DNA from 2 places in the Ruania zhangjianzhongii genome. Region 2 is predicted to be linked to the other one. Evidence: riboswitches for the same ligand, from Rfam matches in the RefSeq annotation. Region 2 holds a riboswitch; the other holds the start of a gene.
The links. A riboswitch is a leader RNA that binds a small molecule or an ion and turns the genes downstream of it on or off. The one in region 2 is predicted to bind cyclic di-AMP.

Region 1 (6,175 bases), 370 kb from region 2:
CGAGCACCAGGCCGCCGGTCCGCGCTACCGCGTTGTTGACACCGCTGGCCAGGCCGGCACGGGCCTCGTCCACTGCGCCGAGGACCGTGGCGGTCAACGGGGTGACGGTCAGGGTCAGGCCAGCGCCGAGAAGGGTCACCGGGAGAAGAACGTCAGTCACGATGGCGGGGTGGGGCCCCACCCGGCTGAGCAGGGCCACACCGGCGGCGGCCACGAGCGGCCCGAGGGTCATCGGGATCCGGGGGCCCCACCGGTTGCTGGCCAGGCCGGCCGCGGGAGAGAAGAACAGCATGAGGACCGTCACCGGCAGCAGCGCCAGACCCGCTGCCAACGGCGTCCATCCGGACACCACCTGCAGAGCAAGCACCAGCCAGAAGAACACTGTGCCCAGCGCGGCATACACCAGGAAGGTGGCAGCGTTCGTGGCTCCGAATCGAGGAGCGCGGAAGATGTCGAGCGGCAGCAGCGGATCGGCGGCCGTCCGCTCTCGATACAAGAACCCGGCGAGGGCCAGCACCCCCAGTCCTCCTCCGGCGGCGACCGTCAGCCAGTGGCCATCCTGCTCCGAGGAGACCGTCAGGGCGTAGGTCAGCAGCCCGAGCGTGAGCGCGGCCAGACTTGCGCCACCGAGGTCGAGCCTGCCGCGGGCTGCCACGTGGCGGGACTCGGGCACGTGTCGGTGGGCGATGACCAGAACCACCAGGACGACGGGCACGTTGATGAGGAAGATCCATCGCCAGGACGCCAGCTCGATGAGCCAGCCGCCGAGCAGGGGCCCGACCGCCCCGGTGATGCCCGCCAGTCCCGACCACGCTCCGATCGCCCGGGCGCGGTCCTCGGCACGGAACGCGGCTTGCAAGATGGCGAGCGCCACCGGGGTGAGTAGCGCCGCCCCGATGCCTTGGAGGGCGCGGAAGGTGACCAGCATCCCGATATTCGTCGCGAGCGCGCAGGCGAGCGAGGTCAGTCCGAACCAGGCCACGCCGACCATGAAGACCCGGCGTCGCCCGTAACGATCTCCGAGCGATCCGCCGATCAGGACGAAGGCAGCCAGCGTCAGGTTGTAGGCGTTCACGGTCCAGGTCAGTCCGGCGACTCCAGCGGACAGCTGCTGGTCGATCGCCGGCAGCGCGATATTGACTACGGTCGCATCGAGGAACGCGACCGAGGATCCGAGCACTGTTGAGGCGAGCACCCAGCGTCCGGCCGGCTCGCCGTACTTCAGCGGCCGCGACTGCGGGACGCTCTCACCGGCCATCGGTCAGCCCTGGCCCGCACCGGCTGTGCACGGCACCGACCGGGTCGGAGTCCTCGTTCGCGGCGGCGCTCATGCTGACAACGTAGAAGAGGAGCTGTGCCACGGCCAGTGCTCGTGGCGGCACAAGGGGCGGCCGGGCAGACTAGAGGGATGAGCACGGACGAGGACGCGATGGGTCTGGCGCTCGCGCAGGCGCGTGCGGCGGGGGAGCGCGGTGACGTGCCGGTGGGTGCGGTCCTGCTCGGCTCGAGCGGTGAAGTGCTGGCCGCGGCCGGGAACCGCCGCCAGGTCGACGGCGATCCCACGGCTCATGCGGAGATCCTCGCGTTGCGAGCAGCGGGGGTGGCGCAGGGTGACTGGCGGATGGCCGGGTGCACGCTGGTGGTCACCCTGGAGCCGTGCACGATGTGCGCCGGCGCGATCGTGCTGGCCCGGACCGACCGGCTGGTGCTCGGTGCCTGGGACGAGAAGGCCGGTGCATGCGGATCTACCCGGGATGTGGTGCGTGACTCCCGGCTGAACCACCAGGTCCAGGTGACCGGTGGGGTCCGCGCGGACGAGTCGACCCGGCTGCTCACCGATTTCTTCGCGGCGCGGCGCGGCGGCGCACGGGAGGAGCCGCCCCGGCCGGTGGGCTGACGCTGTCAGCGCAGGTCGGGCAGGGCCTCCGCAAGAGCGCGGAGGGTGGGAGAGGTGCCGGCGTCCAGCCGGACGTCGGCGAGCTCGTCACCGCGCGTGGGGCCGTGGTTGACGATGGCCACCGGCCGCCGGTCCCGGTGGGCGCGGCGGACGAACCGCAGCCCGGACATGACCGTCAGGCTCGATCCGGCCACCAGCAGCGCCTCGCTCTGGTCCACCAGCTCGAATGCGGCGGCGACGCGTTCTTTGGGCACGTTCTCCCCGAAGTAGACAATGTTCGGCTTGAGGATTCCGCCGCACCGCGGGCACGGCTGCACCCGGAAGCCCTCGGTCGAGGCGATCACCGCGTCCGCGTCCGGGGCGATCTCCACATCGGCGACCGCTTCGGTGAAATCGGGGTTGAGGGCGGTCAGCATCCGGTCCAGCTCGGTGCGGGAGAGGACCAGGCCGCAGCTCAGGCAGATCACCTCGTTGTAGTGGCCGTGCAGGTCGATCACGCGGGTGGAGCCGGCGGCCTGGTGCAGCAGGTCCACGTTCTGGGTGATCACCCCAGTGACCAGGCCGCGGTCCTCCAGCTGGGCGAGCGCTTCATGACCGGCGTTCGCCCGGGTGGCACGCATGTGCTGCCAGCCGACGTGGTTGCGGGCCCAGTAGTGGCGCCGGAACGCTTCGTCGGAGACGAACTGGTCGTAGGTCATCGGGGTGCGCTGCGGTGAGTGCGGGCCGCGATAGTCCGGGATGCCGGAGTCGGTGGAGATACCGGCACCGGTGAGTACGGCGAAGCGCAGGCCCCGCAGCAGGTCTACCAGCGCGGACAGGTCTGTGCTCACCGCCGTCACTTTTCTCCGTTCCTCGAGGATTGGTATCGAGCCTACGGCCGACGCCGGAACTCACCCTAGGCGGCCGGGTCGCGGTTTTGGTCAGCGGCGCCGCTCCGAGTACTCTGGTCCGGCTAGGTAGCGTGTCCGAGCGGCCGAAGGTGCAGCACTCGAAATGCTGTGTGGTTCATAGCCACCGTGGGTTCAAATCCCACCGCTACCGCCATTGTGATGTCTCGCGACATCGTGAACGGCTGAACCCCCGGTTGTGGGGGTTCAGCCGTTTTTTGGTTGGTAGGTGTGGGTGGGGTTGAGGGTGTGTTCGGTGAGGATCTGCCCGGTGGTGGCGTCGATGACGGTGGCGTGGTCGGTGTGGATCAGGGCGATGATTTCGGTGCGGGCGTGGGCGCGGGGCGATGCCGAGGTGGAGCATGTCGTCCTTCAGTGGCGCAAACTGATCTTTCGGGGGTGGTAGGCGTCTTCGCCTTCGGCCAGCCCGCGGTGGTGGAGCTTGTGTACGAGGGTCTTGGAGACCCCGTAGCGGTCGGCGACTTGCCCGTAGGAGAGGTTCTGGATGGTCACGGCTTTGGTCAGGACTTCGTACTTGGCCACCGTTCACGATGTCGTGAGACATCCCAACGCCGCTCACCGCACCGTTCACGATGACCCGAGACATGCGTTCACGATGTCCTGAAACCAGACACCACCGCTACCGCCATGTGATGAGGCTCCGCCCAGGCTTTTCGGGCGGGGCCTCGTCACGTTTCTGGCTGGGGCGGCAGGGGCGAGGGCTGTGCCGCGCGCTTGGCATGCTTCCCACCGCCGGTGCCGCGCGCTAATCCTCTGTCCGGATCGCACGCCCGCGGCTACGCTGACACCGCAAAGGGGGGCGGACTGATGAGCGGGGTAAGTGGAAACGATGCGGTTTCGTACACGAAGTGGCGCGGCAGTGGCGGCTGCGGTTGTGGCGGTAGCAATGCTGGGGGCATGTGCCGACGAGGCGATCGACGATCCGGAGCCGGCGCCGTCGGGATCGATTGCCGAACCCTCTGAGAGCGCGGGGGCCGATGAGCCGGCAGTGGGTAGGGAGAGCCCGTCGGAGGCGCCGGTCGACGACGCCGAGTCACCAGCCGACGCCGAGACGCCAGCTGAGGGCGGCACTGCGCCCGATACGCCGGATGGCTGGCAGACGGTCGAGTACAACGGAAGCTCGTTCTCCGTCCCGGAGTCCTGGGACGTGCCGTCTGAAGAGAGCGATGGGCAAGAAGTCCCTCGCCCCACCTACGGCAAGGGCTTCTGCCAGGATGCGCCGGACGAAGTGCTCGGATTCGCGACCCTGACCTGGGCTGAAGGCGTCACTGACCCTGCGGAGGCGGTCACGACCGAGGTCGAGCGGGCCGCCGAGATGTTGTTCTCCGACCGCGCGTCGGAGTTGCAGCTCGGCGACGTTCGCCAGTCCGAGAGCTGGGCGTCCGTCCCCGCTACCCTGCAGCTCGCGCCGTCCGACGATCCGTGCGAGGGCAGCGAAGCACTGGTGATAGCCATGGGGTTCGCGTATGAGGACGGCTCGGGCACCGGCCTGCTCATCGTGGTCGGGGAGCTCGGGCTGCCCGATTCGCCCACTCCGGAAGACCTGGTCGAGATCGCCAACAGCTTCGGGTGAGTGCGTCGGAGCAGCGAATCAGGCTCCGCCGTCAGCACATCGGCCCGCCCCCAGCAGGTGGAGACGGGCCGATGTGGACGTTCGGCGATGCTCAGCCGATCAGGCCACCCGGATGAAGGTGGGGTTGTCGATCCAGATCGGGCCCTCCTCCAATGGTGTGCCAGGGTTGCGGGCCGCGATGTGCTGGCCGTCGCCGGTGTAGATGCCCACGTGCCCGGGCGCCCAGACCAGATCGCCGGGCTGGGCCTCAGCTGCCGACACGACCTGTCCCGCGTTGCGCTGGGCGTCGGTGGTCCGGGGCAGATCGATCCCGACCTGCGCGAAGACGTACTGGGTGAAGCCGGAGCAGTCGAAGCCGGACGGGCTCGAGCCACCCCAGACGTACGGCGTGCCGATGTACTGGCGGGCGACATCGAGGATGTCGTTGCTGGCACTGGAGCCGGAGGAGCTGGATGCCTCCTCCTCCACCTCGCCGCCGGAGCTGCCTGCGCCGTCGACGGAGGAGGACTCGGTGGACGAGCCGGAGCCGCCGGGGATGGTCAGCTCGTCGCCGACGAAGATCAGCGCATTGGCGCCGAGGCCGTTGGCGTCGATGATGGACGAGACGCTGGAGCCGTTGGCCGCGGCAATCTCGCCGACCGTGTCACCGGCGCTGACGGTGACCGTGGTCCCGCTCTCAGCACCGCCGCTTCCCGTGCCGCCGCCCTCAGCGGAGACGCTTGCGGAGCCGCCGCCCTGGCTGTCGCTGGGACCACCGGCGGGCTCGGATGCGGATGCACCGGGCGCGACGAGGCCGAAGGCAAGTCCGGCGGTGGCAACGCCGAGCGTGCCGCGGCGGGCGACGGAGGAAAGTCGTGTCGACGAGAGGAACGTCGTGGGTCGCACGTCGGCACGGTGCCGAGCGCGCGCAGTGTTGCTCATGGTCATGCTGCTACTCCTGTTGCCTGCGGGGTTAGCTGTCGGATTCGGGTCGGATAAACCCGGTTCGGTCGGAACCGAACTTCACCCCAAGGGACCGGCGCACCGGACCCGGTATGTGGTTCCCCCACCCCTGCCTGGTTGTGGGCCGCGGAAAGAGGCAGGGTTCGGCAGCAATCCGCGCTCTCCCCACTGAGTGGCAGTGGGGAGCACGGCGACGATAACCACGCGACCGCCCGTATGTCACGTTTCGATAACGGCTGCTCGGTGAGGCGGTCGCGGCGGAGGCTGGCGTGCACGGTGGCGCGGACCGGTCGCAGCCCCGGCGGTAGGCGGGCGGTTCTGGGCCCACTATCGGCACCAGGTAGCGAAAACCGGGGTGAACGTCCCCGGTCCCTGCGCCCTGCGTCCCCGGCGGGGTGGTCGCCCGATGAAGGGACACTGTGCCGCATCGATCGGCCGAAATGGTGAAAAATGTCACGGACCGGTCTCAAACTGGTTGCGGCACGGTAACGGTGAGATATCGGCACGATAACGGCGAATCGTCGCGACGGGCCCGGTGAATCAGCATGGGGAGATCTCCCCATCTGGGCATTCTCGGCGGGTGCTTCCCAGTTTTCGGCAGTACTCTCTCGATCCATGGGCAGGCATGACACCGACCGCGGACGCTCGTACAGCGCCGCCGTCCAGAGCCAGATGTTGACCGCTACGGCGCCGGGTGGGCCCGTCACCGCACCCGGTGCTGCCGACAATGCGCGGGACCGGATCCGGGAAGCCGCGATCGAGTCCTTCGCCTACGAGGGATTCGACGTCGGGATGCGGGCGATCGCTGCCCGTGCCGGCGTGACGGCAGGATTGATCACCCACTACTACCGGTCG
Region 2 (6,175 bases):
AGCGTGCCCGGTTCGGCCCGGACCACCTGCGGCTCGTCCAGGAACGGGGCCCGGGCGGCAGCGGTGGCGAACTTCGCGCCGAACTCGCCCGTGCTCACGTGCTGGGAACGCTGCCGGATCAGGGCGAAGGTGGCCGCGTCCCAGAAGAAAGTGGAGCCGCCGTTGCCGAGCACCACCTCGTAGCCCTCCGGCACGGCCAGCAGCTCGCGCAGTCCCTCCCGCACCCGGGCCACCAGGGCCTTCACCGGCGGCTGCCGGTGCGAGGTGCCCATCAGCACCGGGCCCAGCGCCGCCAGCGCCGCCGACTGGCCGGGCCGGATCCGGCTCGGTCCAGAACCGAAGCGGCCATCGGCGGGCAGGAGGTCGGTGGGCACGGCCAGCGTCGTCATACCGGCATCATCCCAGGTGCCGACGGCGTTCCTCGCCCGGGTCCGGATCGTGACCGGGCTGCGCTGGTCGAGAAATCCGAGGGCCCGGACCGGGCGGTCCGGTTAGGGTGGAGTCGGCATTGGCTGGCATGAAGGGGAAGGGCCCCGTGAGCGATCTCATCGATACGACGGAGATGTACCTGAAGACGGTCTTCGAGCTGCTCGAGGACGGGATCGTGCCGCTGCGGGCCCGGATCGCCGAGCGTCTGGGACACTCCGGGCCGACGGTCTCCCAGACCGTGGCGCGACTGGAGCGGGACGGTCTGATGGTGGTGACCGGGGACCGGCACCTGGAGCTCACCGACGAGGGGCTGGCCCGCGCCACCCGGGTGATGCGCAAGCACCGGCTGGCCGAGCGGCTGCTCACCGATGTGATCGGCCTGGACTGGCCGCATGTGCACGAAGAGGCCTGCCGCTGGGAGCACGTGATGAGCGATCAGGTGGAACAGCGCTTGATCGGCCTGCTCGATCACCCCCAGCGAGACCCGTACGGCAACTCGATCCCCGGGCTGGAAGAGCTCGGGGAGCAGTCGCTGGACGCCGCCTACGGCGCGGCGCTCGCCGATCTGCTGCCGACCGGTGCGGCCACCTACCGGATCACCCGGATCGGGGAGCCGCTGCAGGTGGATGTGGCCCTGCTGCGGCAGCTGCAGGAAGCGGGCCTGGCGCCAGGGGCCACGATCCAGGCGACCCGCGGCAAGGACACCTTCGCCGTGCAGGTCTCCGGCGTCGAGACCGTGCTGGACCTGCCGGAGGACACCGCCCGGCACGTGTTCGTCACCACCGACTGACCGAATCCGACGGGATCGCGACACGCCGCAGATTCGTGCCACCAGTCACATCCGGGACCGAATTGTGACCGGAACGTGACAATCGGCCCAGTGCTGAGGTAGCGTCTGTTCCGCTCGCAGAAACCCTCCTTCAGCGAGTACCCCGGACAGACGCCGAACCCTGTCACTGCCCGAGGTCAGATCGAACCCGTGACAGGGGCGGGGGACCCAAATCTTGCGGTGCTGTGAAGCACCTTGGGGTGAAGTCCACCGGCCGAGCGGCAGGCGGACCGGGTGCTACCTCCACCCGAACCCGACAGCTCACCTCGTAGGCGGCAGGAGAGGCAATACTTTGACCGACATCAAAAATGGGCGGCACCGCGCAGCATGCCGCCCGGTAACCCCGCTGAGCACCTTCGGCCAGGCCGTCACCGGGACCGTGGGCAAGCGGACCGCCGTCGCGCTGGCCACATCGGGAGCGCTTCTGGCGCTCAGCGCCCCCGGCGCTCTCGCCGCCCCGACCACCGCCGACGCCCCCGTTCGCACCGCGAACCTCGCGTCGGCTATCGCCCCAGACACGGCGAACGAGGATGCCGTGGGCACCTCCGCCACCGTCAGCGTCGACGCTGACGTGAGCTGGAACCTGGGCACGAACGTCGAGGTGGAGTCTGAGGCTCCGCCGCCGCCCCCGGAGCCAGAGCCAGAGCCGGAGCCGGAGCCGACCTACGAGCGGACCACTACCGAGACCTCGCGCAGCAACGACCGCACCGAGGCCGCGACCGAGTCTAGCGACTCGGACGAGGGTGAGTCCGAGGAGTCCAGCGAGCCCGCCTCCACCACCAGCGCCAGCGGAATCGGCGCGCAGATCGTGGAGATCGCCCATCGCTACGTGGGTACTCCGTACGTGCACGGTGGTTCGACCCCGGCCGGGTTCGACTGCTCCGGCTTCACCGCCTACGTGTACGCCCAGGTGGGCATCAGCCTGCCGCGTTCCTCCGGTGCCCAGGCCGGTGCCGGTCAGCAGGTGTCCGCCTCCGAGGCGCGCCCCGGTGACCTGGTCTGGTGGCCTGGACACGTGGGCATCTACCTCGGTGGCGACCAGCACATTGCTGCCCGTAACCCCAGCAGCCCGCTGCACGCCAGCCAGATGTGGCGGTCCAACCCGACGTTCATCCGCGTCACCGGCTGAGCCTCATCGCGTCAGCACAGTGGCCCGTCTCTGCATCGGCAGAGGCGGGCCATTGTCGTTGTCTGGCCCCGACGGTACAGCGAGTGCTGCCCGGGTAGTACGCGAGTGCTGCCCGGCGCACAGTTGATTCGCGTTTTGGTGCGCAGCATCGCCTCCGACAGGGCACACTTGAGGCCAAGAGATCACCAACGACCGGGGGTGTACTGGTCATGGAGCACGAACAGGTCGTTCTGGTAGGGGTCGATGGATCACCGGCCAGCCTGAACGCACTGGAATGGGCCGTCGCCCAGGCGCGGCAGGTGGGCTGGCGGCTGCACCTGGTGTGCGCCTACGCCGTGCCCACGTTCGCTGCTGCCTCCCTGGACGGTGGCTACGCCGCACTGGACGACACCGCCATCCGCGAAGGTGCGCAGGCAGTGCTGGACGAGGCGGTCGCGCGGGTCTCGCAACGTGACGTGGAGGTGACCAGCGCCCTGGAGACCGGTGACCCGGCCGGGGTGCTGGTGGACCTGAGCAAGCAGGTCTGCCTGGTGGTGGTCGGGACCCGGGGGCGCAGCGGCTTCGCCGAGCGTGTCCTGGGCACCGTTTCCTCGGCCCTGCCGGCCCACGCGCACTGCCCGACCGTGGTGGTGCCCCTGCTGGACGGTGAGGACGATGACACCACTCCGCCGCTGCCGATCAACCGGATCGTGGTGGGTGTGGACGGGTCCGATTCGGCGAAGGTGGCGCTGAACCGGGCGATCGAGCAGGCCGAGGTCTGGCAGGCCGAGCTCACCGCTGTGGTGGCGGTGCCGATCGGCGCCGGTGCCGGCGTGCTCGGCTGGCTGCCGGCCGCGGTGGACCGGGAGAGCGTGCTCGCCGACGTCAAGGAGGGCCTGAACGTCACGGTCGACCGGGCGTTGGAAGGCCGCGAGCTGGTGGTGCGCCGGCACGCGCTGGACGGTAACGGAGCGGCCCTGCTCTCGGAGTTCTCCACCGCGGTGGACCTCGTGGTGGTCGGCTCCCGCGGGCGTGGCGGGTTCGCCGGCATGCTGCTCGGGTCCACCTCGCAGCAGGTGCTGCACCACACCGCATGCCCGGTGATGGTGGTGCCCAGCCGGATCCAGGATGAGGGCCTGCCGCCGATGGAGCGTGGCTGGAGGCGGCGCAAGTAGCCGGCTTTCCCCGTGCTCAGCCCAGGCGCACGGGCACCCCGCGGGCGATCCGGGCGAGCTTCTCCGGGTTGCGCACGTAGTAGATCCCGGTGATCTTCCCCTCGCGTACGGCGATCGACACCACGCCGTCGAGCTCACCGCCCACGTACGCGATCAGCGCCGGGTCCCCATTGATCGAGGTGAGGGTCATCTCGATCGTGCCGGCGGCCTTGGTCGCGACCCCCTGGACGTAGCGCAGCACCCGCTCCGCGCCCACGATCGGGTGTCGTGCGGCCGTGCGCACCCCACCGCCGTCCGCGAGGCACACCACATCCGGGGCGAGCACATCCACCAGGTGCTGCAGGTCACCGGTCTGCAGCGCATGCTGGAAGCTCTCGACGGCGGAGCGCGCCTCGGTCGGTGAGGTCGCCTGCCGAGGGCGCCGGGCGTGCACGTGCTGGCGCGCCCGGTGGGCGATCTGACGCACCGCGGCCGGGGTCTTGTCCACGGCCGCGGCGATCTCGGCGTAGTCGAAGCCGAACGCCTCCCGGAGCACGAACACGGCTCGCTCGGTGGGGGAGAGGGTCTCCAGCACCAGCATGAGCGCCATCGAGACGGTGTCGGCGCGCTCGACGTCCTCGGCCACGTCCGGTGTGGTGAGCAACGGCTCGGGCAGCCACGGGCCCACGTAGGTCTCCCGGCGCCGGCTCATCGTCCGCAGCCGGTTCAACGCCTGCCGGGTGGTGATCCGGACCAGGTAGGCGCGCGGTTCCTGCACCTGCTCCAGGTCCACGCCTACCCAGCGCAGCCACGTCTCCTGGAGCACATCCTCGGCGTCGGCCGTCGAGCCGAGCACCTCATAGGCCACGGTGAACAGCAGGTTGCGGTGGGCCATGAACGTGACGGTGGCCGCCTCCACAGCTGGTTCGGTCACGATGATCTCCTCTGCCTGGTGCCCCGGTTGCTGCTGCCGGCGGCCCGGGCGTGCTGACTCCACGGTACGCACCGCCGTCAGCGCGCTTCCTCGGCGGTGACCCGTGCGGCTGGTGCGCCGGCAACCGGTGGGACTGATGCGCCGGCGGCGGCCAGCCGGCGGCGCCGGGCCGGGTCGGTGAGGCGCATCGTGACTCGGCCCGGGAAGCGGGCCTCGAGCTTGAGCTGCCAGATGATCCCGGAGCAGATCAGCTCCTTGATCGCCGCACCCGGCCGGCCGGCCAGGTAGGTGCGCCGCGCCGTGTCGTTCAGGTGGGTCAGCTGCAGCAGGCCGTCACGTCGGCCCAGGCTGACGCACTGGCTGACGAAGGCGAGGCTGAGCCGGTCCGGCTGCTTGCCGGCGATCAGGGCGAGTACAGTCTCGGCCGCCTGCGGGCCTACCTGCACCGCCGCCTGGCAGCTCATCCGCGCCGGTAGGTCGGACGGGGCAGCGGCGTCGCCGGTGGCCACGATCCGCTCATCGTCCAGACTGACCCAGCTCTCATCGGTGCGCAGCCGGCCGAGGGCGTCGGTGGACAGCCCGCTGTCCCTGGCCAGGGCAGGCACGCTGAAGCCCGCCGTCCAGATGGTCAGGGCACTGTCCAGGCGGCGCCCGGCGGCCAGCAGCACCGCGTCCGGCTCCACAGCGCGCACCCGGGAGGGAACACCGTCCAGCAGCTCCACCCCGAGCGCGGCCAGTCGCTGCGCCGCCGACCGCCGGCCGCGCTCGTGCAGGGTCGCGGCGAGCACGCCGCCGGTGAGCAGCCGCACCTGCCGGCCGGACTCGGCGAGCTCGGCAGCGGTCTCGATCCCGGTCAGGCCACCACCGACCACGGTCACCGGGGCGTGGTCCGGCAGCTCGGTCAGCGCGGCCTGCAGGCGCTGGGCCTCCTCCAGGGTGCCGATCGGGTAGGTGTGCTCGGCGCCGGGCACGTCCGAGGCGGCGCTGTGGCTGCCGACGGCGTAGATGAGGTAGTCGTAGGCGAGGCTGCCTCCGCCGGCCAGCTCGATGCTGCGAGTGGCGGCATCGATCCTGGTGGCGGTGTCGACCACCAGGTGCACTCGCTCGGCGAGCACGTCGCGTAGGTCGTGGGTGGCGCTGTGCGAGCCGCCGACCAGCTGGTGCAGCCGGATCCGTTCCACGAACGTGGGCCGCGGGTTGATCAGCGTCACGGTGACGTTCTCGCCCTGGGTCAGGCGGTTGGCCGCCATCACGCCGGCGTAGCCGCCACCGATCACGACGGCGTTCCGTGGCTGGCTCCGTGTGGTCTCGGGGCGTTGGTCTCGCATCGGGTGCTCCTCCGCAGTTGTTGGGTGACCCATGTCGTTCGGTGACCCATGTCGTTCGGTTACCCATGGGACACCGGTGCACCCGGATCTGTGACACCCCTACGGCAGAAGAGCTTTGCTCACCCCGGCGAGCTCCGCCGTCGGCGGCTGAGCGTATGGCCTGGCCGGCGGTGAGTGGCCGGTCAGGATCGGCTGAGCGGAGTCTCAGCGCTGATCCGGGAGAGCTTCTCCGGATTGCGCATGTAGTACATGCGAGCGATCCGTGCGTCGTGCACGGCCACGGCGAAAATGCCGTCCAGCTCGTCGTCCATCGTGATCAGCAGCGCTGGGGAGCCATTGATCGTGGTGAGCCGCGCCGACAGGACTCCGGGCGCCTTGCGCAGGCCGCCGAGG

Region 1: it holds a riboswitch for cyclic di-AMP, as region 2 does, so the genes downstream of both, FU260_RS24000 (C40 family peptidase) here and FU260_RS24355 (C40 family peptidase) in region 2, are expected to answer to the same signal.

Annotation. Positions count from the first base shown of each region.
Region 1 covers NZ_CP042828.1:772,279-778,453, forward strand. The annotation lists gene FU260_RS03580 (MFS transporter) at 1-1,258, opposite strand, end outside; gene tadA (tRNA adenosine(34) deaminase TadA) at 1,409-1,897, shown strand; gene FU260_RS03590 (NAD-dependent protein deacetylase) at 1,903-2,727, opposite strand; tRNA gene FU260_RS03595 (tRNA-Ser) at 2,853-2,941, shown strand; gene FU260_RS23465 (hypothetical protein) at 3,157-3,327, opposite strand; gene FU260_RS03600 (DUF8017 domain-containing protein) at 3,635-4,378, shown strand; gene FU260_RS24000 (C40 family peptidase) at 4,478-5,305, opposite strand; cyclic di-AMP (ydaO/yuaA leader) riboswitch at 5,305-5,456, opposite strand; gene FU260_RS03610 (TetR/AcrR family transcriptional regulator) at 5,936-6,175, shown strand, end outside.
Region 2 covers NZ_CP042828.1:1,142,746-1,148,920, forward strand. The annotation lists gene serC (phosphoserine transaminase) at 1-389, opposite strand, end outside; gene FU260_RS05280 (iron-dependent transcriptional repressor DtxR) at 536-1,219, shown strand; cyclic di-AMP (ydaO/yuaA leader) riboswitch at 1,362-1,547, shown strand; gene FU260_RS24355 (C40 family peptidase) at 1,551-2,387, shown strand; gene FU260_RS05290 (universal stress protein) at 2,597-3,541, shown strand; gene FU260_RS05295 (RNA polymerase sigma-70 factor) at 3,558-4,454, opposite strand; gene FU260_RS05300 (NAD(P)/FAD-dependent oxidoreductase) at 4,532-5,782, opposite strand; gene FU260_RS05305 (RNA polymerase sigma-70 factor) at 5,965-6,175, opposite strand, start outside.